Regions from separate parts of the Phenylobacterium koreense genome, predicted to be linked through region 1. Evidence: predicted binding sites of a transcription regulator. Region 1 holds the regulator's gene; the other holds the start of a gene.
What was found. The regulator HrcA, encoded in region 1, represses chaperone genes, less so after heat shock. The targets are predictions, from matches to a motif close to GTTAGCANTCNNNNNNNNNGANTGCTAAC.
Positions count from the first base shown of each region.

Region 2: groES (co-chaperone GroES) is a predicted target of HrcA. The motif match lies at 2,067-2,095, and genes of this name have one in related genera.

Region 1 covers NZ_JBEPLU010000001.1:1,862,516-1,875,030, forward strand. The annotation lists gene ABID41_RS09250 (YoaK family protein) at 42-692, opposite strand; gene grpE (nucleotide exchange factor GrpE) at 904-1,515, opposite strand; gene hrcA (heat-inducible transcriptional repressor HrcA) at 1,529-2,602, opposite strand; gene rph (ribonuclease PH) at 2,729-3,445, shown strand; gene ABID41_RS09270 (helicase-related protein) at 3,646-5,601, opposite strand; gene ABID41_RS09275 (VOC family protein) at 5,675-5,857, shown strand; gene ABID41_RS09280 (CitMHS family transporter) at 6,024-7,385, shown strand; gene ABID41_RS09285 (KTSC domain-containing protein) at 7,398-7,613, opposite strand; gene ABID41_RS09290 (MAPEG family protein) at 7,742-8,140, shown strand; gene ABID41_RS09295 (sulfite exporter TauE/SafE family protein) at 8,137-8,907, opposite strand; gene ABID41_RS09300 (LysE family translocator) at 9,010-9,648, shown strand; gene ABID41_RS09305 (CC0125/CC1285 family lipoprotein) at 9,730-10,311, shown strand; gene ABID41_RS09310 (bifunctional diguanylate cyclase/phosphodiesterase) at 10,376-12,515, opposite strand, start outside.
Region 2 covers NZ_JBEPLU010000001.1:2,070,598-2,079,337, forward strand. The annotation lists gene groL (chaperonin GroEL) at 28-1,668, opposite strand; gene groES (co-chaperone GroES) at 1,720-2,007, opposite strand; gene ABID41_RS10405 (VOC family protein) at 2,224-2,607, shown strand; gene ABID41_RS10410 (acyl-CoA dehydrogenase family protein) at 3,004-4,317, shown strand; gene ABID41_RS10415 (sulfite exporter TauE/SafE family protein) at 4,459-5,211, shown strand; gene ABID41_RS10420 (SDR family oxidoreductase) at 5,315-6,190, opposite strand; gene tadA (tRNA adenosine(34) deaminase TadA) at 6,329-6,775, opposite strand; gene ABID41_RS10430 (pseudouridine synthase) at 6,788-8,494, shown strand; gene rsmD (16S rRNA (guanine(966)-N(2))-methyltransferase RsmD) at 8,494-8,740, shown strand, end outside.

The DNA of each region.
Region 1 (12,515 bases):
GTTGTCACCAAACTGCAGGTTGTGATCGGCAACCCCTCGGATCAATCCGAAACCTGCGCCTGGGTCCGGGTCTCCTCGGGAATGGCGGCGCTGGCCATCAGGGTCAGGAAGCCCATCAGGCCGGCGGCGATCCACAGCGCCTGGGCGCCCAGGCGGTCGAAGGCGACCGCCCCGAGGGCCGCGCCGCTGATCAGGCCGAACCAGAGGATGAAGGGCGAGACCCAGGCGGTGAAGTTGCGGTCGAGCACCGCGGCGGTCAGGCCCTTGCCCAACTTGACCAGGGCGCCGGTCATGTAGGTCACCCCGAACCGCACCTCGCCGTTCGAAGCGAAGACCGTGTTCTCCGCGCCCATGGCGAAGGCGAGCAGGAAGATCGCGGCCGGGTGCGCCTTGTCCGGGCTGATCGCGGCGGCGATGACCAGCAGCAGGGTCACGAAGCCGAGCACGGCCGGCGCCCGGCGCGGAGCCTTGCGCCCCACGACGGCGCCGGCGGAAACGCCGAGCACGAAGCTGCCGATCAGGCCCAGCGCCAGGAAGGCCGAGGGCGAACCCTCGGCCAGGCTGACCGCCAGGCGCGTCGAGTTGCCGCTCATGAACGAGACGAAGAAGCCGCCGGTGATCAGGAAGCCGACGCCGTCCACGAAGCCGGCCACGGTCGAGAGGCCGGACGCGAGGGCGCGCTCGCGGTACATAAGGTGTTTCAGCTTACGCTCTCCGGGAACTCTTTCGCTTGGAACTCTGCTTCCGGCTCGTCATGGCCGGGCCGTCGGGCCCCCGGGCCATCCATGGACGCCGAGGGTCGCCGGAGACGGTCGTGTTTATGGATCCCCGGCACGCTGGCGCGGCCGGGGATGACGATCTGAAGAGAGCGGAACGAAGGCGTCACGCCGGGGAGCTCGACTCTTACGCCTTGGTGTCCACCGAGCCGCCGGACTCGCCGCCGCCAGCGGCGTAGGGGTTGGCGCCCGATGCGCCGTCGCCGCCGGAGGGAGCCTCGCCGCCCGAGCCCTTGGCCGCGACCACCACCATGGCCGGGCGGATCAGGCGGCCGAGCAGCTCGTAGCCCGGCTGCAGCACCTGGATCACGCCGCCGGCGGCGACCTCGGCCGAGGGCTGCTCCATCATCGCCTGGTGCTGGTGGGGGTCGAACTTCTCGCCCTTGGCCGGGTCGATCTTCTTGAGGCCGTTGTTCTCGAAGGCGGTCATGAGCGACTTGTGGGTCATCTCCATGCCGACCACGAAGTTCTTCACCGCCGGATCGTCGACCGGGGAGGCCAGGGCGCGGTCCAGGGTGTCGGCGACGGCCAGCAGGTCGCGGCCGAACTTCTGGATAGCGAAGGCGCGCGCGTCGTTGGCCTCGCGCTCAGCGCGGCGCTTGGAGTTCTCGGCGTCGGCGGCCACGCGCAGGACCTGGTCCTTGAGGGCCTGGTTCTCGGCGCGCAGGGCGATGAGTTCATCGGCCGCGGCGTCCGCCACTTCGTTCACTTCTTCGGCCGGCGTTTGATCGTCGGACATTTTCTCTGTTCCTCTACGCTTTCGTCACCTGGGACAGCACCCGGGCGGTATAGTCCACCAACGGGATCACCCTGGCATAATTCAGGCGCGCCGGGCCAATCACGCCGATCGCCCCGAGCACCTTCTGTCGGCCCGTCATATAGGGCGCGGCGATCACGGCGGAACCCGAAAGCGAAAACAGCCGTGTCTCGGCGCCGATGAAGATGCGCACGCCCTGGGCCTGGCGCACGTCATCCAGCAAACCGATCAACTGTTCCTTTTGTTCGAGATCGTCGAACAGCATGCGCACGCGCTCGAGGTCGTCCAGCGCCTGGCGGTCGCCCAGCAGGTTGGCGCGGCCGCGCACGATCAGGGCCCGGCCCTCGTCCTCGCCGCCGCCGCTCCAGGCGGCCATGCCCTCTTCGACCAGCCGCGCGGCGGTCTCGTTGAGCTGGCGGCGCGCAGCCTCCAGCTCGCCGCGGATCTCCACGCCCGCCTCCACCAGGGTGCGGCCGCGCAGCCGGGCGTTCATGAAGTTGGACGCCTCCTGCAGCGAGGAGGGCGTGACGCCGGCCGCCAGCCGCATCAGCCGGTTCTCCACCGCCCCGTCCTCGAAGACCATGATCGCCAGGGCCTGCTCGGCCGAGAGGGCGACGAACTCCACGTGCTTGACGCCCGCGTCCCGGGCCGGGGTGACGACGATGCCGGCCCCGCCGGCCAGGCCCGAGAGGATGGCCGAGGCCTCGTTCAGCGCCTCCTCGAAATTGCGTCCCTTGGTCGCCAGCCGCACGTCGATCTCGCGGCGCTCGTCCTCGGGCAGGTCGCCGACCTCCAGCAGGCCGTCGACGAACAGCCGCAGGCCCGCATGGGTGGGGATGCGCCCGGCGCTGACGTGCGGCGCGCCCAGCAGGCCCAGATGGGTCAGGTCCTGCATGGTGTTGCGGATCGAGGCGGGGGAAAGGTGGACCCCGCCCTTGGAGAGGGTGCGCGAGCCGACCGGCTCCCCGGTCTCCAGATAGCCCTCCACGACCCGGCGGAAGATGTCGCGCGCCCGCTCGTCCAGCTCGGCGAGCGACGGGCCGGGGGAAAGCAGCGGGTGGGTCACCACGGGTAGGTCACGATGGGCAGGTCGGGGGGGCGGCGCAGCTCGGTCAGGGCCATGGACGGAACCTCTCGCATCTAGGATAAGCCGCCCGACGCAAGACGCCAGACCCCTTCCGTTTCAAGGACCACCATGCGCCCCTCCGACCGCACCGCCGACATGCTCCGCCCCGTGACGCTGGAAGTGGGGGTCAACCGCTATGCGGAGGGCTCGTGCCTGGCGAGCTTCGGCCACACCAAGGTGCTGATCACCGCCAGCGTCGAGGACCGGGTGCCCGGCTTCATGCGCGGCCGCGGCGTGGGCTGGGTGACGGCCGAGTACGGCATGCTGCCGCGCGCGACCCACACCCGCGGCCGGCGCGAGGCCTCGGAGGGCAAGCAGTCGGGCCGCACCCAGGAGATCCAGCGGCTGATCGGCCGCTCCATGCGCGCGGTGGTGGACCCGGTGGCCCTGGGCGAGCGCCAGGTCTCCATCGACTGCGACGTGATCCAGGCCGACGGCGGCACCCGCACCGCGGCCATCACCGGCGCCTGGGTGGCCCTGCGCATGGCGACCCGCTACCTCCTGGACGAGGGCGTGATCACCAAGGACCCGATCCTCGACCAGGTGGCGGCGATCTCCTGCGGCGTCTTCAAGGGCATCCCGGTGCTTGACCTGGAATACGAAGAGGACTCCAACGCCGAGGCCGACGCCAACTTCGTGCTGACCGGCAAGGGCGACATCGTCGAGATCCAGGCGACCGGCGAAAAGCGTGGGTTCACGCAAGGCGAGTTCGAGGCGCTGTTCTCGCTGGCCCGCAAGGGGATCGGGGAGCTTTGCGAGGTGCAGCGGGCGGTGACTGGCGGGTAGGCTGGGCGAGAGGCGGGGCCGAGACAGCGGGTAATCGACCTGCTGAGCATCCGCTTAGAAGGCGGTTGTCTCGTTCGGCCTCGCAGGTTCACCGGTGGGCTCGTAGCGGACCTTGGGACGGACCGCTCCATGTCCGCACGCGAAGCTGGCCCCCTCAGTACACGAGGCTTGGGCGTTGAAAGCTCCGCAGCGAGCCTCGTCTACGCGGCCACCTTCACGAGACCCAGGCCTTGAATCTCATCCAAAATGACCCGGCTTAATCGCAGCGGTGTAACGTCCAGGTCGCGGAGCCACGCCCTGGCTTCAGCCACGCCAAGCTCAGAATTTGGAAAATGTGGCTCGAGCGCTGCAGCCGCGATGCGCGACAGGCCCAGCTCCATAAACGACCAACCTGAACGCGTTGAGACACCCAATTCCAGCGCGAGGGGGAAATCGAAGATCTCCTTTACCCGGTCACCGCGACCAGTATGGCGCAACGCGTGGCTAAGCACGTCTACGTATGCCTTGCCCAACTGAACGTATTGGAAGCGGATCACATCCTCGATCAACTCGAACTCCTTCCGAATGACATCATTGATGTCGGTCGGCTTGGGCGGTCGCTTCCTAGTTTTGGGGTTTCGCATGAGCTCCTCTTCGTACTCCTTGAGCTTCTTCTTGCGGCCGCGCTCGGCTCTCTTGATGGCATCCGCCAAGAGCGCGGGATATGGCTTGCCCTGCATCCACTTGACGGCGACTCCCGCGACAAGGATGGGGAACCTACTCGCGGAAAGGTTCACCAGCCGCTGAACCCTCATGAAAATGGATTCGTAGGCCTCTTTCGCCGCCAAGTAGTCGTGCGGATTTCGAGGAATGAGAGTGTCGATCTCATCATTGGAAATCTTGGCGACTAGCTCGTTGAAGAGGCGCTTGAGACCGAATGGATCGATCGTCCAGTTTGTCGCGAGGAGGGAGGCCGGTAGTGCAATCTCCTCGCTCGCTCGCTCCGCAGCTTCGACTAGGTCCCCGCGCTTCTGCAGATCGATGGATTTGAGAGACCGCTCTGCGAAGATTTCTATGTCGCCGCGTGCGGCCCGGGCGATGAGGAGGCCGGCCGCCGCCCGCACGTTGGCAATCTCGTCGTTTCCCGGAAGTTGCCGTGGCAACTCCCCCGAAAGTGCCTGCAGAATGTCGTCTCGGCGCTCGGTCGCCACCTTCGAAAAAGCTGGCTCAATTCGAAAGCCTACGAACTTGTTCATTGGCCGTTCGGGCCAGTCATCATAGTCGACCAGGAACACGTTACCAACGATATCTGCCTTCATGCGGCCGGCACGCCCCGCGAAATTCCAAAGCGCTGCCGGCTCCAGTCGTGAGCTCGTCCCTCGTGTCGGAGTGTCTATGAACACGTTGCGTGCAGGTAGATTGACGCCCTGAAAGAGTGTCGTCGTGCAAACTAGGTAATTGAGGGCTCCGGACTTGAAGGCACTTTCAATCCCCTCTCTTAAGAGGGTTGGCATCTTGCCATAGTGGAAAGCCACGCCTCGCCGCACCAAGCCGCTCAGGGAATAGCGCGGATGAATATGCTTTTCGATAAACTCAGCTAGGTCGCGGAGCTGGTTGTTGTCTTGGTCCTTGCAGTCCTGAAAGAGCTGCAGCGCTACGTTTTCCGCGTCTTTAGGGCCAGTCGCGTAAACCAGCGAGCCGCCTGTTCTGCCAAGCTCAAGGGCAACTGCTGCAAGCCGGTTGGCCGGCAAATCAAAGCCTCGCTGGCTTTGCAAAGTCCCCAATGCGACCGACCCAAGCGCTGTTAGAAGCCGCAGCTTCAAGCTGCGGGGTTCGGCAGCCTTGCTAACCAGGATCCGGTTCTGAATGACGGACGGCAGGAGAGACACCGAAGGCTGAAGTTTTTTAATGCCGACAGCTTGGGCGACGTCATCGAAGCCCTCTGCTCCAGGGGCTAGAAAGATGACCCTCGTCTTGTCTTTGCGAGCCACCGCCTGCTCAAGGCATTCCTGCAGGATCATGCCTCTGGCGCCGTCCGAAAGGTTTTGCGCCTCGTCCACAACGATGAGGTCGAACTCGATGTTAGACACGGCAAGAAGAACCTGAAGCCGCTCCTGGGTGAGGATGAAGACTTGCTGGTCGGGATTGGTTGGATCGATGGTCGGGACCGTCGTCACGCGTACATGCTCCGAAGTGGCGAGCCGCCGCTGAACAGAGGCATATACTTCTGAAAGTAAGGCGCGGGTCACCCTGGCGCACAACGTCCCCAGCCGCGAGGCGGTGGACGCGGTCTTCGCCCAGGCGGTGTCGGTGGGCGCAAGGCCGGTGAAGCCGCCGCAGGAGGTCTTCTGGGGCGGCTATTCCGGCTATTTCGCCGATCCGGACGGGTATCTGTGGGAGGTGGCGCACAACCCGTTCACGGACCTGACCTGAGCCGCCGGCGCCGGCGGCGCGGAGGCCCGGGGCGCCGTCCCGGTCCCCATTCGTGTCTCGCGATCCGCGCCGGCTTGGTGCAAGACCAGGCGGCGAACCCGGCGCGGTCATGGACGCCGGGGCGGTTCGTCAGGGTGGGGGTGGAGTCTTGGGCGCGTCGGGGGTGATGCTTTCGGTCATGGGTTTCGCCATGGTCGCGACGTTCATGACGCTGATCATGACGCGGCGGCTGACGCCCCTGGTGGCCCTGATCTCGGTTCCGATCATCTTCGGCCTGCTGGCGGGCTTCGGGAGCGACCTGGGGCCGATGATGCTGGACGGCATCAGCAAGATCGCGCCGACCGGCGTGCTGCTGATGTTCGCCATCCTCTATTTCGGGCTGATGATCGATTCCGGCCTGTTCGACCCGCTGGTCGGCCTGCTGCTGCGGCTGGTGCACGGCGACCCGGTGAAGATCGTGGTCGGGACGGTGGTGCTGGCGACCCTGGTCTCGCTCGATGGGGACGGCTCCACCACCTACATGATCACCGTCGCGGCCCTGCTGCCGCTCTATCGGCGGATGGGGCTCAACCCGCTGATCATGGCCTGCCTGGTCATGCTGTCGAGCGGGCTGATGAACCTGACGCCCTGGGGCGGGCCGACCGCGCGGGTGGCCACCGCCCTGCAGGTCGAGGCCGCGGAGATCTTCCTGCCGATGATCCCGGCCATGGCGATCACCTTCGTCTGGCTGCTGGCGCTGGCCTATTTCTACGGCCGCCACGAGCGCCGGCGGCTCGGGTCGCTGAGGCTGGGCGAGGAGGCGCCCGTCTTCGGCGAGGGGCTCGCCGGTGACGCCGGCGTCGACGAGATCGTCGACGTGGGCCATGGCGGGTTCACCGTCTCCTCGGACATCGCCGCGCGCCGGCCGCGGCTGATCTGGTTCAACGCCGTGCTGACGGCGGCCCTGATGGCGCTGCTGGTGCTGGGCGTGATGCCGCTGCCGGTGCTGTTCATGGCCGCCTTCTGCGTCGCGGGCGTGGTCAACTATCCCAGCATCGCCGAGCAGAAGGCGCGGGTGGCGGCGCACTCGGCCAATGTCATGGCGGTGGTCTCGCTGATCTTCGCGGCCGGGATCTTCACCGGCATCCTCAACGGCACCGGGATGGTCGAGCACATGTCGCGCAGCCTGCTGGCGGTGATCCCGCCGGCGCTGGGCCCGTACATGGCGCCGATCACCGGGCTGATCAGCCTGCCGATGACCTTCTTCGTCTCCAACGACGCCTTCTATTTCGGCATGGCGCCGATCCTGGCCGAGACCGCCTCGCACTACGGGATCAGCGCCCAGGCCATCGGCCGCGCTTCGCTGGTCGGCCAGCCCCTGCACCTGCTGAGCCCGCTGGTGCCCTCGACCTATCTGCTGGTCAGCCTGGCCGGGGTGGAGTTCGGCGAGCACCAGAAGTTCACCGCCCGCTGGGCGGTGGCGACCTCGCTGGTGATGCTGGTCGCCGCCATGGCGGTCGGGGCCTTCCCGCTGGTCGCCGGACGGTGACGCGTCCGGGTTTCACCCGGGCTCGGCGTCGACCTTGTTGTAGGGGTACTGGTCGCGGATCTCGTAGGCGAAGAACTGGCCTTTGGAGTCGGCTTCCAGGAAACTTCGGTGCACCTCGCCGGGGACGCCGACATAGACGTAGCGGTCGCCGTCTATGAAGGTGACGAAGAGCTTGGCGCGCTCGGCGTCGTAGGACACATCGCGGATGGCTTCGGAGTCGACCTGCATGGCGGGGCCTCCCAATCTTCCGTGGACCCGGTATTAGCGCGAGGGGCTAAGGACGGTTCCGTGCGCCCCTTCGCCGTGCCAAGCTGAACCGGACGCGGGCTTACGGCGCAAGGCCGTGGGGAGGGAACATGCAACCGCACAGCTATGTGGCCTTGGTCACCATCGCCGCCGTACTGGTCTATCTATGGATGGGGATCCGGGTCGGACGGGCGCGGGTGAAGAGCGGGGTGGCCGCCCCGGCCATGACCGGCGACCCGGTGCTCGAGCGGCACATCCGGGTGCACTACAACACCCTGGAATGGCTGCCGGCGTTCCTGGTGGGGCTGTGGCTGTTCGCCATCTACTGGAACGAGCTCTTCGCCGCCGCCATGGGCGTGGTGTGGATCGTCGGGCGGATCGTCTACGCCCTGGGTTATGTGGCCGATCCGAAGAAGCGCGAGGCGGGCTTCCTGATCCACCTCCTGGCGACGGCGGTGCTGCTGCTGGGCGCGGCGGGCAGGATCGGCTGGACGGCTTTCGCAGGTTAGCGGAACAGCACGATGGCCTGGGAGATCGCCAGGCCCGTGACCACCAGGCCGACCACCCAGGTGAGCGCCCGCAGCGGCATGACCTTGGTCATCCAGCCGGCGATCGGGGCGGCGACCACCCCGCCGGCGATCAGGCCGAGCACCGACCAGAGGTGCTCGGCGAGGCCCTCGGTGCGCCAGTGGCCGCTGACCAGGGCGGCGAGGAAGGCGGCGGACACCGCTGCGGCGACGAAGGCCTCCGCCGCGTTGGTGGTGCCGATCGCCTTGCGCGGGTCGGCGCCCGAACCGAGCAGGGTGGAGGTCACCACCGGCCCCCAGCCGCCGCCGCCGACGGCGTCGAAGAAGCCGCCGACCAGGCCCAGCGGGAGGGGCGACTTCCAGGAGAACGGCTTGGGCCGCACGCCCTTCCAGGCTCGGTAGAGGATGACGAGGCCCATCAGGCCCAGCCAGGCGACCACATAGGGTTTGATGGCGTCGCCATCGACCGAGGTCAGCAGGTAGGTGCCGGCCACGCCGCCCACGACGCCGCCGGCCGCCAGCAGCACCAGCAGCCGCCAGTCCACGTTGCGGTGAGCGATGTGCGAGATCGCCGAGGCCGCCCCGGTGAACACCTTGGCCGCATGCACGCTCGCAGAGGCGCTCGCCGGCGGCACGCCGTTGGCCAGCAGCACCGTCGTTGACACGACGCCGTAGGCCATGCCCAGCGCACCGTCGACGATCTGGGCCGCAAAGCCCACAGCGCCGTATAGCCAGAATTCAGGACTCATCGCCCCTCCACATCGCAGGGCGCATTCGCAGAGCTTCCCCAGGGAGGCAATGGGGATTACCTCGGGGCGGAATCAGCATTTCTGCGTCAGGCCCCTCCCACGATGGCTCTTCCGGTCGATCCCGCGCGCTACGCCGCCTTCCTGACGGTGATGGCGGTAATGGCGATCACGCCTGGGCCGGCGAACCTGTTTTCCATCGCCACGGGCGCGCAGCGCGGCAATGTGGCGGCGCTGATCGGCGTGGCGGGCATGAACACCGCGACCCTGGTCTGGTTCGCCGCCGCGGCGCTGGGGCTGGGCGCGCTGATCCTGGCGTTCCCGCAGGTCTTTCACCTGCTGGCGTTCGGCGGGGCGGCCTATATCGCCTGGCTGGGGCTGAAGTCGCTGAAGGGCGCGTTCGAGGCGCGCGAGCCGGCCGGACACGCAGAGGCGCGGCGGGGCAGGTCGGCCTTCCTGGACGGGTTCGCGGTGCAGATCGCCAATCCGAAGGCGATCCTCTTCTTCACCGCCGTGCTGCCGCCGTTCCTCGACCCGGCCCGGCCGCTGCCGGCCCAGCTCGCGGCCTTCGCCTGCGCGACGCTCAGCCTCGATGTCCTGGCGATGAGCGCCTATGGCCTGGGTGGCGCGGCGATGGCCGCAAGGATGAACGAGCCGCGTTTCCGCAAGGGATTCTCCGTCGTCGTCGGCCTGCTGCTGATGACCGCGGCGGTGTTGATCGCGCTCAAGGCTGGGCAAGCGTAACAAGCGCAACCATAATTGTGTCCAGGTGTTTTCGTCTGGTGCAGTCCTCCCCCGCGTCCGGGGATTTTCGGGTCCGAAGTCATGTCACGCAAATCCGTCGCCATCATCGCGAGCCTTGCGCTCGCCGGCCTGGCAGCCGCCTGCACCACGGCCACGCCCTATCAGCCCAACATTCCTGGCCAGCAGGTCTCGGGCGGCTATTCCGAGCAGCAGATCGAAGCCAACCGGTTCCGGGTCAATTTCGCCGGCAACAGCCTGACCTCGCGTGAAACCGTCGAGGGCTATCTGCTCTATCGGGCGGCCGAACTGACCGTCCAGCAGGGTTTCGACTGGTTCTCCATCGTCGACCGCAGCACCGAGGCGGACCGCCGGACCTATATCGAGCGCGATCCGTTCTTCAGCCCCTGGTACGGCCCGGCCTACGGCTACTGGCGTCCGTCCTGGCGCTATTACGGCGGCGGCTTTGGCTGGCGCACCTGGGATCCCTACTGGGGCTCGCCTTTCTGGAGCGACAGCGTCGACGTGCGCACGGTGACCAAGTTCGAAGCCAGCGCCGAGATCGTCATGCATCGCGGCGCCAAGCCGGCCGACGATCCGCGCGCCTTCGACGCCCGGGCGGTGGTGAACAATCTCGGCCCGCGGATCGTCCGTCCGGCGGGTTGAGGTTTCCGAGCCGGAGTTGGGCCATGGCCCTGTCGTGAGGGGGGACGCGCTCCCACAGAGGGGACTAGCGGTGGCTGGTTAGGCGTGCGGGGGCTTCTTCCTCGTCGGCCGCGAGAGGCGCTGGGCGGCCGATGGCGTAGCCTTGCACTTCGGCGCAGGCCTCAGCGCGGAGGAATTCGAGCTGTTCAGGGGTTTCCACGCCCTCGGCGGTGACGGGGATGTCGAGGCTGCGGCCAAGGCTCAGCACCGCCCGTACGATCGCCGTGGCGCGGTCGTGCCGGTGGATGTTCTCCACGAAGCTCTTGTCGATCTTGATCTTGTCGAACGGGAACGACTGCAGGGTCGAGAGCGACGAGAAGCCGGTGCCGAAGTCGTCCATGGCGATGCGCACGCCCAGCGCCTTCAGCCGGCGCAGGTTGCCCAGGGCCCGCTGGAAGTCCTTGAAGAGCGCGGTCTCGGTGATCTCGAGCTCGAGGCGCGAGGGGTTCAAGCCGGTTTCCACGAGGACACTGTGCACCAGGGCCGGCAGGTCCGGCTGATGCAATTGCACCGGCGAGAGGTTGACCGCGATTCTCAAGGGATTGTCCCAGGCCGCGGCGTCGGCGCAGGCCTGGCGCAGCACCCATTCGCCTAGCGGCAGGATCAGGCCGCTCTCCTCGGCGATCGGGATGAACTCCATGGGCGGCAGCAGGCCGCGGACCGGGTGTCGCCAGCGGACCAGGGCCTCGAAGCCGCAGACTGCGCCGTCCTCGGCCCGGGCCAGCGGCTGGTAGTGCAGCACCAGTTCGTCGGTGGCGATCGCTTCGCGCAGCTCCCGCGCCAGGCCCCGACGCTCGCGGATGGACTCGTCCATCTCGCGCTTGAAAAAGGCGTAGACGCCCCGGCCGCTGTCCTTGGCCCGATAGAGGGCCATGTCGGCCTTGGCGAGCAGCGCGCCGCCGGTGTCGCCGTCGTGGGGATAGAGGCTGACGCCCAGGCTGGCGCCGATGCGCAGGTTCTGGTCGCGGTAAAGCACCGGCGTGCTCAGAGTCTCCAGCAGGGTCGAGCAGAGCTCGGCGGCCGCGGTGGGCTGGTGGCCCGCGCCGATCTGGATCACCACGAACTCGTCGCCGCCCAGGCGCGCGGCGAAGGACGGGGCGGTCACCGTGCGCCGCAGGCGCTCGGCAGTCGCGGTCAGCACGGCGTCGCCGGCCTGGTGGCCATGCAGGTCGTTGGCTTCCTTGAAGTGGTCGAGGTCGATGCAGATGACCGCCAGGGCCTCGCCGGAGGCCGCCGCCTGCTCGAGCGCCTGGCTCAGGCGCTTCTGCATGGCATTGCGGTTGCCGAGGCCCGTGAGGCCGTCGTGCTCGGCCAGATAGCGGATTTTCTCCTCGGCGGTCCGGCGCTCGCGCAGGTCGCGGACGGCCAGCACGGTCAGGTCCTCGGCCGCCTCGCCCTTGCCGGGCTCGAGGACGCGGGCGAAGGCCTCGACGGGGATTTCCGCGCCGCCGCCGACGGGCCGCAGGCGTCCCTCGCGCCGGCCCTCGACCGGCAGGCCGTCGAAGTCGAGCATCTCGGTCAGCGGCCGGTCGACCAGGTCGTCGATCTGGGCGGCGGAGATGGCGCAGAAGGCGGCGTTGGCGTCCTGGATGCGGTCGCCGCGGACCACCACTATGCCTTCATAAGCGGCGTCGGCCAGGCGACGGAGCCGGTTCAGGGCCTGGGCGTTGGCCGCGCCCTCGATGAGCACGGCGGCCAGGCCCCCCAGCATGATGAGGCCGACGATCAGGGTGACGGCCAGGGTCATCATCACCGAGGACAGCATCTGGCCCGGGACCTGGATGCTGCTGTCGGGGATGACGGTGATGGCCGCCATGCCGCCGAAATGGACGGCGCAGATCGAGAGGGTGAGCAGCAGGCCTGCGATGACCTGACGCTCGGCGCTGTGGGCTCGCTGGGCCTTCCACATGGCGGCGGCGGCAAGCGCGGCCCCGATGGCGATGGAGGCGGCGACCAGGGAGAGATCCCGGCTCAGCCGGCCCTCGGTCACATAGCCCGACATGCCGACATAGTGCATCGCCGCGATCCCGAGCCCGGCCAGCATGCCGGCCACGGCGCGGGTCGGCGGCGTGCGCGCCACGGCGGCGGCGGCGAAGGCCGCGCCCATGAACAGCACGGCGACGAGCAGCGAGGCGAGGGTCCCTCCTGGCAGGAAGCCGGAGGGC
Region 2 (8,740 bases), 210 kb from region 1:
TTCGTCATTTGCGCCTGAGCGTCGGACTTAGAAGTCCATGCCGCCCATGCCGCCCATGTCGGGCATGCCGGCCGGGGCCGCGTTCTTCTTCGGGCTTTCGACGATCGCCGCTTCCGTGGTGATCAGCAGGCCCGACACCGAGGCGGCGTCCTGCAGGGCGGTGCGGACGACCTTGGCCGGGTCGATGACGCCGTCCTGGACCAGGTCGACGTACTGCTCGGTCTGGGCGTTGAAGCCGAAGGTCGCCGAGTCGTTCTCGAGGATCTTGCCGACCACGATCGAGCCTTCGACCCCGGCGTTTTCCACGATCTGACGGATCGGGGCCTGCAGGGCGCGGCGCACGATGGCGACGCCGGCGTCCTGGTCGGAGTTGTCGCCCTTCAGGCCGTCGAGGATCTTGGAGGCCTTCAGCAGGGCCACGCCGCCGCCGGGGACAATGCCTTCTTCCACCGCAGCGCGGGTGGCGTTCAGGGCGTCGTCGACGCGGTCCTTCTTTTCCTTCACTTCGACTTCGGTCGCGCCGCCGACGCGGATGACCGCGACGCCGCCGGCCAGCTTGGCCAGACGCTCTTGCAGCTTTTCCTTGTCGTAGTCGGAGGTGGTTTCTTCGATCTGACGCTTGATCTGGCCGATGCGGGCTTCGATCGCGTCCTTGGCGCCGACGCCATCCACGATGGTGGTGTCGTCCTTGGTGATCGAGACCTTCTTGGCGCGGCCGAGCATGTCGAGGGTGACGTTCTCGAGCTTGATGCCCAGGTCTTCGCTGATCAGCTCGCCGCCGGTCAGGATGGCGATGTCTTCCAGCATGGCCTTGCGGCGGTCGCCGAAGCCCGGCGCCTTGACGGCCGCGACCTTCAGGCCGCCGCGGAGCTTGTTGACCACCAGGGTGGCCAGGGCTTCGCCTTCGACGTCTTCAGCGATGATGAGCAGCGGGCGGCCCGACTGGACCACGGCTTCCAGCACCGGCAGCAGCGGCTGCAGCGAGGAGACCTTCTTTTCGAAGAGCAGGATGAGCGGCTCGTCGAGCTCGACTTCCATCTTGTCGGCGTTGGTGATGAAGTACGGCGACAGGTAGCCGCGGTCGAACTGCATCCCCTCGACGACGTCGAGTTCGGTTTCCAGGCTCTTGGCTTCTTCGACGGTGATGACGCCTTCGTTGCCGACCTTGGCCATGGCCTTGGCGATCATTTCACCGACTTCGGTGTCGCCGTTGGCCGAGATGGTGCCGACCTGAGCGATTTCCGAGTTGGTGGTGACCTTCTTGGCCGAACCCTTGATCTCTTCGATGACCTTGGCGACCGCCTTGTCGACGCCGCGCTTCAGGTCCATCGGGTTCATGCCGGCGGCGACCGACTTCAGGCCTTCGACGACGATGGCCTGGGCCAGCACGGTGGCGGTGGTGGTGCCGTCGCCGGCGCGGTCGTTGGTCTTGGAGGCGACTTCGCGGATGAGCTGGGCGCCGAGGTTTTCGAACTTGTCAGCCAGTTCGATTTCCTTGGCGACCGAGACGCCGTCCTTGGTCGAGCGCGGGGCGCCGAAGGACTTTTCGATGACGACGTTGCGGCCCTTGGGGCCGAGGGTCACCTTCACCGCGTTGGCGAGGGTGTTGACGCCGCGCAGCATGCGGTCGCGCGCGTCGGAGGAGAAATAGACGTCTTTAGCGGCCATTTTTCTGCTCTTTCAAATGAGATGGATGGGGAGGGAAGGCGTCGAGGGTGGTTATTCGACCACGCCGAGGACGTCGCTTTCCTTCATGATCAGCAGGTCCTGACCGTCGATCTTGACCTCGGTGCCCGACCACTTGCCGAACAGGATGCGGTCGCCGGCCTTCAGGTCGAGGGCGTGGATCTTGCCGCTGTCGTCACGGGCGCCGGGGCCGACGGCGACGACTTCGCCTTCCTGCGGCTTTTCCTTGGCGGTGTCGGGGATGATGATCCCGCCCTTGGTCTTCTCTTCTTCCTCGACGCGCTTCACGAGGACGCGGTCTCCCAGAGGACGAAACGCCATATGTATGTCTCCGTTCGGGACGGTTGAAATGCCTGGTGGTCAGCCCCCGCGACGCGGCCGTTAGCAGCCGCAGCCCCTGAGTGCTAACGCAGGGCGGAGGTAGGCAAGGGGCCTTGGGGAGTCAAGCGCGCGGGGCGCCGTTTTTCCGCCTCGCTGCTGACAGTTTCGGGCCGGCGGCGCGTTAAGCCTGGCGCAGGCAAGCTCAAGGAGGCCCGCATGCTCGATCATCTTGGTCTGACCGTCAGCGACTTCAAGGCGGCGAGGGCCTTCTACGACCAGGCGCTGGCGCCGCTCGGCATCGGCGTGGTGATGGAGGTGAGCCCCGAGCAGACCGGCGGCTCGGCCCACGCCGGCTATGGCGAAGCGGGCCGGCCGGACTTCTGGATCGGGACCGGCGGAAGCGCCAGCGGCCACGTGCACGTGGCCTTCACCGCCAAGGACCGGGCGAGCGTCGACGCCTTCTACGCCGCGGCGATCGCCGCCGGTGGCCGGGACAACGGCCCGCCGGGCCTGCGAGAGCACTATCACCCGAACTATTACGGGGCCTTCGTCCTCGATCCCGACGGCCACAACATCGAGGCCGTCTGCCACGCGGGGTGAATTGTGAGGAATTCGAGGCGAGGAGGCCTAGCGATACCGACCGGTCACTCCCATCTGCGGGCTATGCGGTTGATCCTCAAACTCTCCCCGGCGATTGCGGTGTTGGCCCTGGCGGTGGCGATGGTCCTGCTGAGCCAGCGCGCGCCGCTGTACGCCTGACCGGAAATCTCTCCCGGCCATCGGGCCCGGTCTTGCTTCGCAAACCGAAATGACGCCGCATTTGGGGCGGTCGAGCGCACCTTGGAGCGAGCATCTTCGCGTGAGCTTGACGCGTGGTTCCGCCTGACGGCGTAAAAATTAAACGCTTGTTTGATTTTCGCCAAGGAAGCGTCCAGAGTTGCCCTCCAACTGCGAGGCGCGACCTTCGCCGGCGCTCAAGGGAGAGACCAGATGACCATGACCGCGGACCGCCCCCAATCCAGCTTTACGCTCACCCCCCAGGACGAGCTCAACGACCTGCGGATGTCCGACAAGGCCATGCCGCTGCTGAACAAGGTTCGCGAGTTCATCAAGGACGTGGTCCAGCCGATGAGCGAGGAATTCCATCGCCTGGGCGAAGGCAAGACCGACATCTGGAGCTACGCGCCGGGCCAGCTCGAAGTGCTGGAAGCGGCCAAGGACAAGGCCAAGGCCGCGGGCTTGTGGAACTTCTTCCTGCCGGACGCCCACACCGGCGAGGGCCTGTCGAACCTCGACTACGCCTATATCGCCGTCGAACTCGGCAAGAACCCGATGTCGTCGGAAGTGATGAACTGCGCCGCGCCCGACACCGGCAACATGGAAGTGCTCGAGCGCGTCGGCACGCCCGAGCAGAAGGAGAAGTGGCTGAAGCCGCTGCTCGAAGGCAAGATCCGCTCGGCCTTCGCCATGACCGAGGTCAACGCCGCCTCGTCCGACGCCAAGAACATCAACACCCGCGCCACACTGGTCGGCGACGAGTACGTGATCAACGGCGAGAAGCACTACATCTCCGGCGCCGGCGATCCGCGCTGCAAGGTGATGATCACCATGGTGCAGACGAGCCCGGACGGCCCGCCGCACCTGCGCCAGTCGCAGATCCTGGTGCCCACCGACGCGCCCGGCCTGAAGATCGTCGGGCCGATGAACGTGTTCGGCGATCCGGACGCGCCGCACGGCCACATGCACATCGTGTTCGACAACGTGCGGGTGCCGGCCTCCAACATGCTGCTGGGCGAAGGCCGCGGCTTCGAGATCAGCCAGCTTCGCCTGGGCCCGGGCCGTATCCACCACTGCATGCGCGCCATCGGCCAGGCCGAGAAGGCCCTCGACCTGCTGGTCAACCGCGGCCTGACCCGCGAGGCGTTCGGCAAGCCGATCATCCAGCTCGGCGGCAATATCGAGATCGTCAGCCGCGCGCGCATCGAGATCGAGGCCATGCGCCTGATGGTCCTGAAGGCGGCCAAGGCGATGGACGTGCTGCCGCGCGAAGAGGCCCGGATCTGGATCCACATGGTCAAGGCGATGGTGCCCGAGCGCGTCTGCAAGATCATCGACCAGGCGATCCAGATGCACGGCGCCCTGGGCGTTTCCCAGAAGACCCCGCTGGCCCGGATGTACACCTCGACCCGCACCCTGCGCCTGGCCGACGGCCCGGACGAGGTGCACCACATGGTGGTCGGCCGCCACGAGGTCCGCCGCTTCCGCGAGATGCCGCAGGACCCGTCCACCGCGGCGGTGTTCCGCAACTGATCTTCGGGCGTCAGGCCTGAACCGAGAGCCCCGGCGGAAACGCCGGGGCTTTTTCGTGGCGTCTGGACGCGCTCGACGGCTGCGCTTGGGGCGGGTAGACCCAGACGGCATGAGTTTCTCCATCCGCCGATCCAGCGTCTGATGGCCCTGCCCGCAGCGCTCTTCGTCATCGCCGCGGCCTTCTTGACGGCGACGCTGTCGGGGGTGTTCGGCATGGCCGGCGGGCTGGTGCTGATGGGCGTGCTGCCGCTGGTCATGCCGGTCTCGGCCGCCTTCGTGACCCATGGGCTGCTGCAACTGGCGTCGAACGGCTGGCGGGCGGCGCTGCACAGCCGGCACGTTCGCTGGGGGATCGTCGGCTGGTACGCAGCGGCCGCGGCCGTGGCGGCGGGGGTGGTGGCGCTGATCTCGGTCGTGCCCTCCAAGCCGGTGCTCTACCTGCTGATGGGGCTGGTGCCGGGCCTGCTGTGGCTGCCGCAGCGCTGGATCAGGCTGGACGCGGCCAATCCGCCCCAGGCCTTCGTCTCCGGCCTGATGGTGACGGGCCTGAACCTGACGGCGGGGGTCTCCGGCCCGCTGCTGGACATCTTCTTCGTCCGCACCGGCCTGACCCGGCACGCGATCGTGGCCACCAAGGCCGCGACCCAGGTCTTCTCGCACCTGTCCAAGATCCTGGTCTACGGCACGCCGCTGCTGACCAATCCGAACAAGGACCTGCCGCCCTGGTGGATGTTCGCCATCGCCGTCCCGCTCTCGATGGCCGGGACGGTGGTGGGCGGGCGCATCCTCGACCGGATGAGCGACGTGAACTTCCGCAACTGGACGCGGTGGATCGTGAGCGGGATCGGGGCGCTGTACCTCGTCCAGGCGGCGCAGTTGTTCCTGCGGGGGTGAAGGCTGCGTGAGGCGAGCTCACGGCGGCCATCAGGCGTTCATGGAGCCCGGTTTCGGCCTGTGGCCGAAACCGGGATGACACATGAGGTTAGACGACCAGCCGTCAGGCGCTGGCGGCGGTGCGTTCCTTGGTTTCGGCGAAGAACACCTGCGAGGCGTGTTCGGCGACGTCCTGGGCCGTGTAGGGGCGGCCGGGGTTGTAGCCTTCGGTCTGGACCATCTTGATCTCGCGCACGCCGCGGGAGGAGACGCCCAGCACCTTGCCGGTGTGGTCGGCGGCCAGGTCGGAGGCCATGAACAGCACGCCGGGCGCGACGTTCTCGGGCAGCGACATGGGGTCAGGTTCCTGGCCCTGGCGGCCGGGCAGGTCGGCGGTCATGCGGGTGAAGGCGCCAGGGGCCAGGCCCATGACGCGGATGCCGTACTTGCGTCCCTCGATGGAGAGCACGCGCATGAAGCCGTAGATGCCGGCCTTGGCCGCGCCGTAGTTCGACTGGCCGAAGTTGCCGTAGAGGCCGGAGGTCGAGGAGGTCATGATGATGACGCCGGGCTTGCCGTTGTCCTTCATCCATTTCCACACCGGCATGGTGCAGCAGTAGGTTCCCTTGAGGTGGACCTTCACCACCAGGTCCCAGTCCTGCTCGGAGGTGTTGGCGAAGCTCTTGTCGCGCAGGATGCCGGCGTTGCAGACCAGGATGTCGATCTGGCCGAAGTTGTCCAAGGCGGCCTTCAGGATGTTCTCGCCGCCCTGCATGGTGGACACGTCGTCGGCGTTGGCGACCGCCTTGCCGCCAGCCGCGATGATGTCGTCGACGACCTTCTGAGCCGCGCCCTTGTCGGAGCCCGAGCCGTCACGCGGCCCGCCCAGGTCGTTGACCACGACCGACGCGCCCTCCTTTGCGAAAAGCTTGGCGTAGGCTTCGCCCAATCCGCCGCCCGCGCCGGTAATGATGGCGACCTTGCCGTCGAGCAGACCCATCTGCAGTCCTCCTAATGATCTAATTATACGGGCATCATCGGCCGGGCGGGCGCGGGATGGCAAGGGGCCGTCTGCCCCTACGTCATCGGGAGGGATGACCTCGGTCCTTCTCCGGCGAGGGGGAAGGAAAGGGCGGCCTCAGCCCTTCTTCTTGCGGCGGGCCTGGAAGAAGCTTTTCAGCAGGGCCGAGCTTTCTTCGGCCAGGACGCCGCCGGTGACGGCGGGGCGCCAGTGGCAGGTGGGCTGTTCGAAGAAGCGGGGGCCGTGGACGACGGCGCCGCCCTTGGGGTCTTCGGCCCCGAAGACGACGCGGCCGATGCGGGCGTGGCTGATGGCCCCGGCGCACATGGCGCAGGGCTCCAGGGTGACCACCAGGGTGAGGTCGGTCAGGCGGTAATTGCCGAGCTTTTTCGCAGCCTCGCGCAGGGCGACGATCTCGGCGTGGGCGGTGGGATCGTGCGCCCCGATGGGGCCGTTGGCGCCCACGGCGATGACCTTGCCCGTCGCCGGATCGACGACGACGGCGCCGACAGGAGTCTCTCCGCGTGACGCAGCGTCTTGCGCCGCCGCGAGCGCGATGCGCATGGTGCGATGATCATGATCCACGACCCCCAACGAAACGATGAGACCGCCTCCGGTCAAGGTGAGCGCGTCGCAAAGGCTCTGGCGCGAGCAGGCGTAGCCTCTCGGCGAGATGTCGAAAAACTCATTGAGGAGGGCCGTGTGGCCCTCAATGGCCAGGTGCTGACCACCCCCGCGGTGAAGGTGGAGCCGGGCGATATCCTGACCGTCGACGGGGAGGTGGTGGACGCCGCCGAGCCCACGCGGCTGTTCCGCTATCACAAGCCGGTGGACCTCCTGACGACCCACCGCGACCCGCAGGGGCGGCCGACGGTGTTCGACGCCCTGCCGCCGGGCCTGCCGCGGCTGATCTCGATCGGGCGGCTGGACATCAATTCCGAAGGCCTGCTGCTGCTGACCAACGACGGCGAGCTGGCCCGGGCGCTGGAGCAGCCGACGACCGGAATCGTGCGGCGCTACCGGGTTCGGGCCCGCGGCAGAGTGACCCAGGCCGACCTCGACAAGCTGCAGGACGGCGTGACCGTCGAGGGCGTGAAGTACGGCCCCATCGACGCCAAGATCGACAAGGCCAAGGACGGCCCGCAGGGGGCCAACGTCTGGATCACCGTCACCCTGGCCGAGGGCAAGAACCGCGAAGTGCGCCGGGTGCTGAAGTCGGTGGGCCTGGAGGTCGGGCGGCTGATCCGCATGTCCTATGGCCCGTTCGTGCTGGGCTCGCTGCCGATCGGCCAGATCGAGGAGGTCGGCCCGCGGGTGATCCGCGAGCAACTGGCCGAGCACATCGCGCCGGAAAACCTGCCCAACGGCGACCGGCCCTCGTTCAAGGCCCCGAAGGCTCCGGCCGGCGCCCACGCGGTGCATGACGGCACCGGCCGCCGTGGCGCGGGCGCGCGTCCCGAGGGCGAGGCCGAGGCCAAGAAGAAGCCGGCCTACAAGGAAGGCTGGGCGCGTCCGAAGGTGGAGATCAAGTCGCCGGCCGTGAAGCGCCGCCGGGCGCCGCGTCCAGGCGAGGAGCAGGCGCCGGCCGTCCCGGTGGCCCCGCGCCGCCGCTCGTCGCGGATTCCGGGGGACACGCCGGGCAGCATCCGCACCTATTCGCCGGGCGATCCGCTGGCTCCGCCGCCGCCCGCGCGGCCAGCCCCCAAGCGCAAGGCCCCGCCGCGCGCCGCCGCCGCGGGTCCGGCCCGGACCGAGCGCTTCGAGAAGGGCCCCCGTCGTGAGGGACCGCCGCGTGGCGATGGGCCGAGGACCAAGGGCGCGACCCTCATCGAGCGCGGCCCGCGCAATGTCGACGGCAAGCCCGCCCGCCCGCGCGGCGCCGCCGGGCCTCGCGGCGAAGGGCGTGGCGACGCGCCCCGCGCCTGGGGCGGCCCGCCGCGCGGCCCGCGCAGCGACGCGCCCCGCGGTGAGCGTTCCGCGCGTCCGGACTTCCGCGGCGAGGGACGCCCCCCGCGCGAAGGGCGTCCGGAAGGGCGCGCCGAAGGCCGGCCGCCGCGCGACGACACGCGTCCGCGTTCGGGCCCGCCGAAAGGCCCGCCCAAGGGCCGCGGTGGTCCTGGCGGCCCGCGCTTTGATGGGCCCCGCTCCGCTGGCCCGCGATCCGAGGGGCCTCGTCATGATGGTCCGCGTCCGAGCGGCCCGCGTGCTGGTGGCCCCCGCTCGGGCGGTCCGCGCTCCGGACCGCGCCCAGGCGGCCCGCGGGGACCTAAGCGGGACGACTGATGCGCATCGTTTCGGGAGAGTTCCGCGGCAAGGCCATCGTCACGCCGCAGGGTGACCGCACGCGCCCGACGTCCGACCGGGCGCGGCAGGCGATCTTCAACATCCTCGAGCACGCGGCCTGGTCGCCGGGCCTGCGGGACAAGCGGATCATCGACCTGTTCGCAGGGTCCGGGGCGCTGGGCTTCGAGGCCCTGTCGCGGGGCGCGGCCTTCTGCCTGTTCGTCGAGACCGACGAGCAGGCGCGCG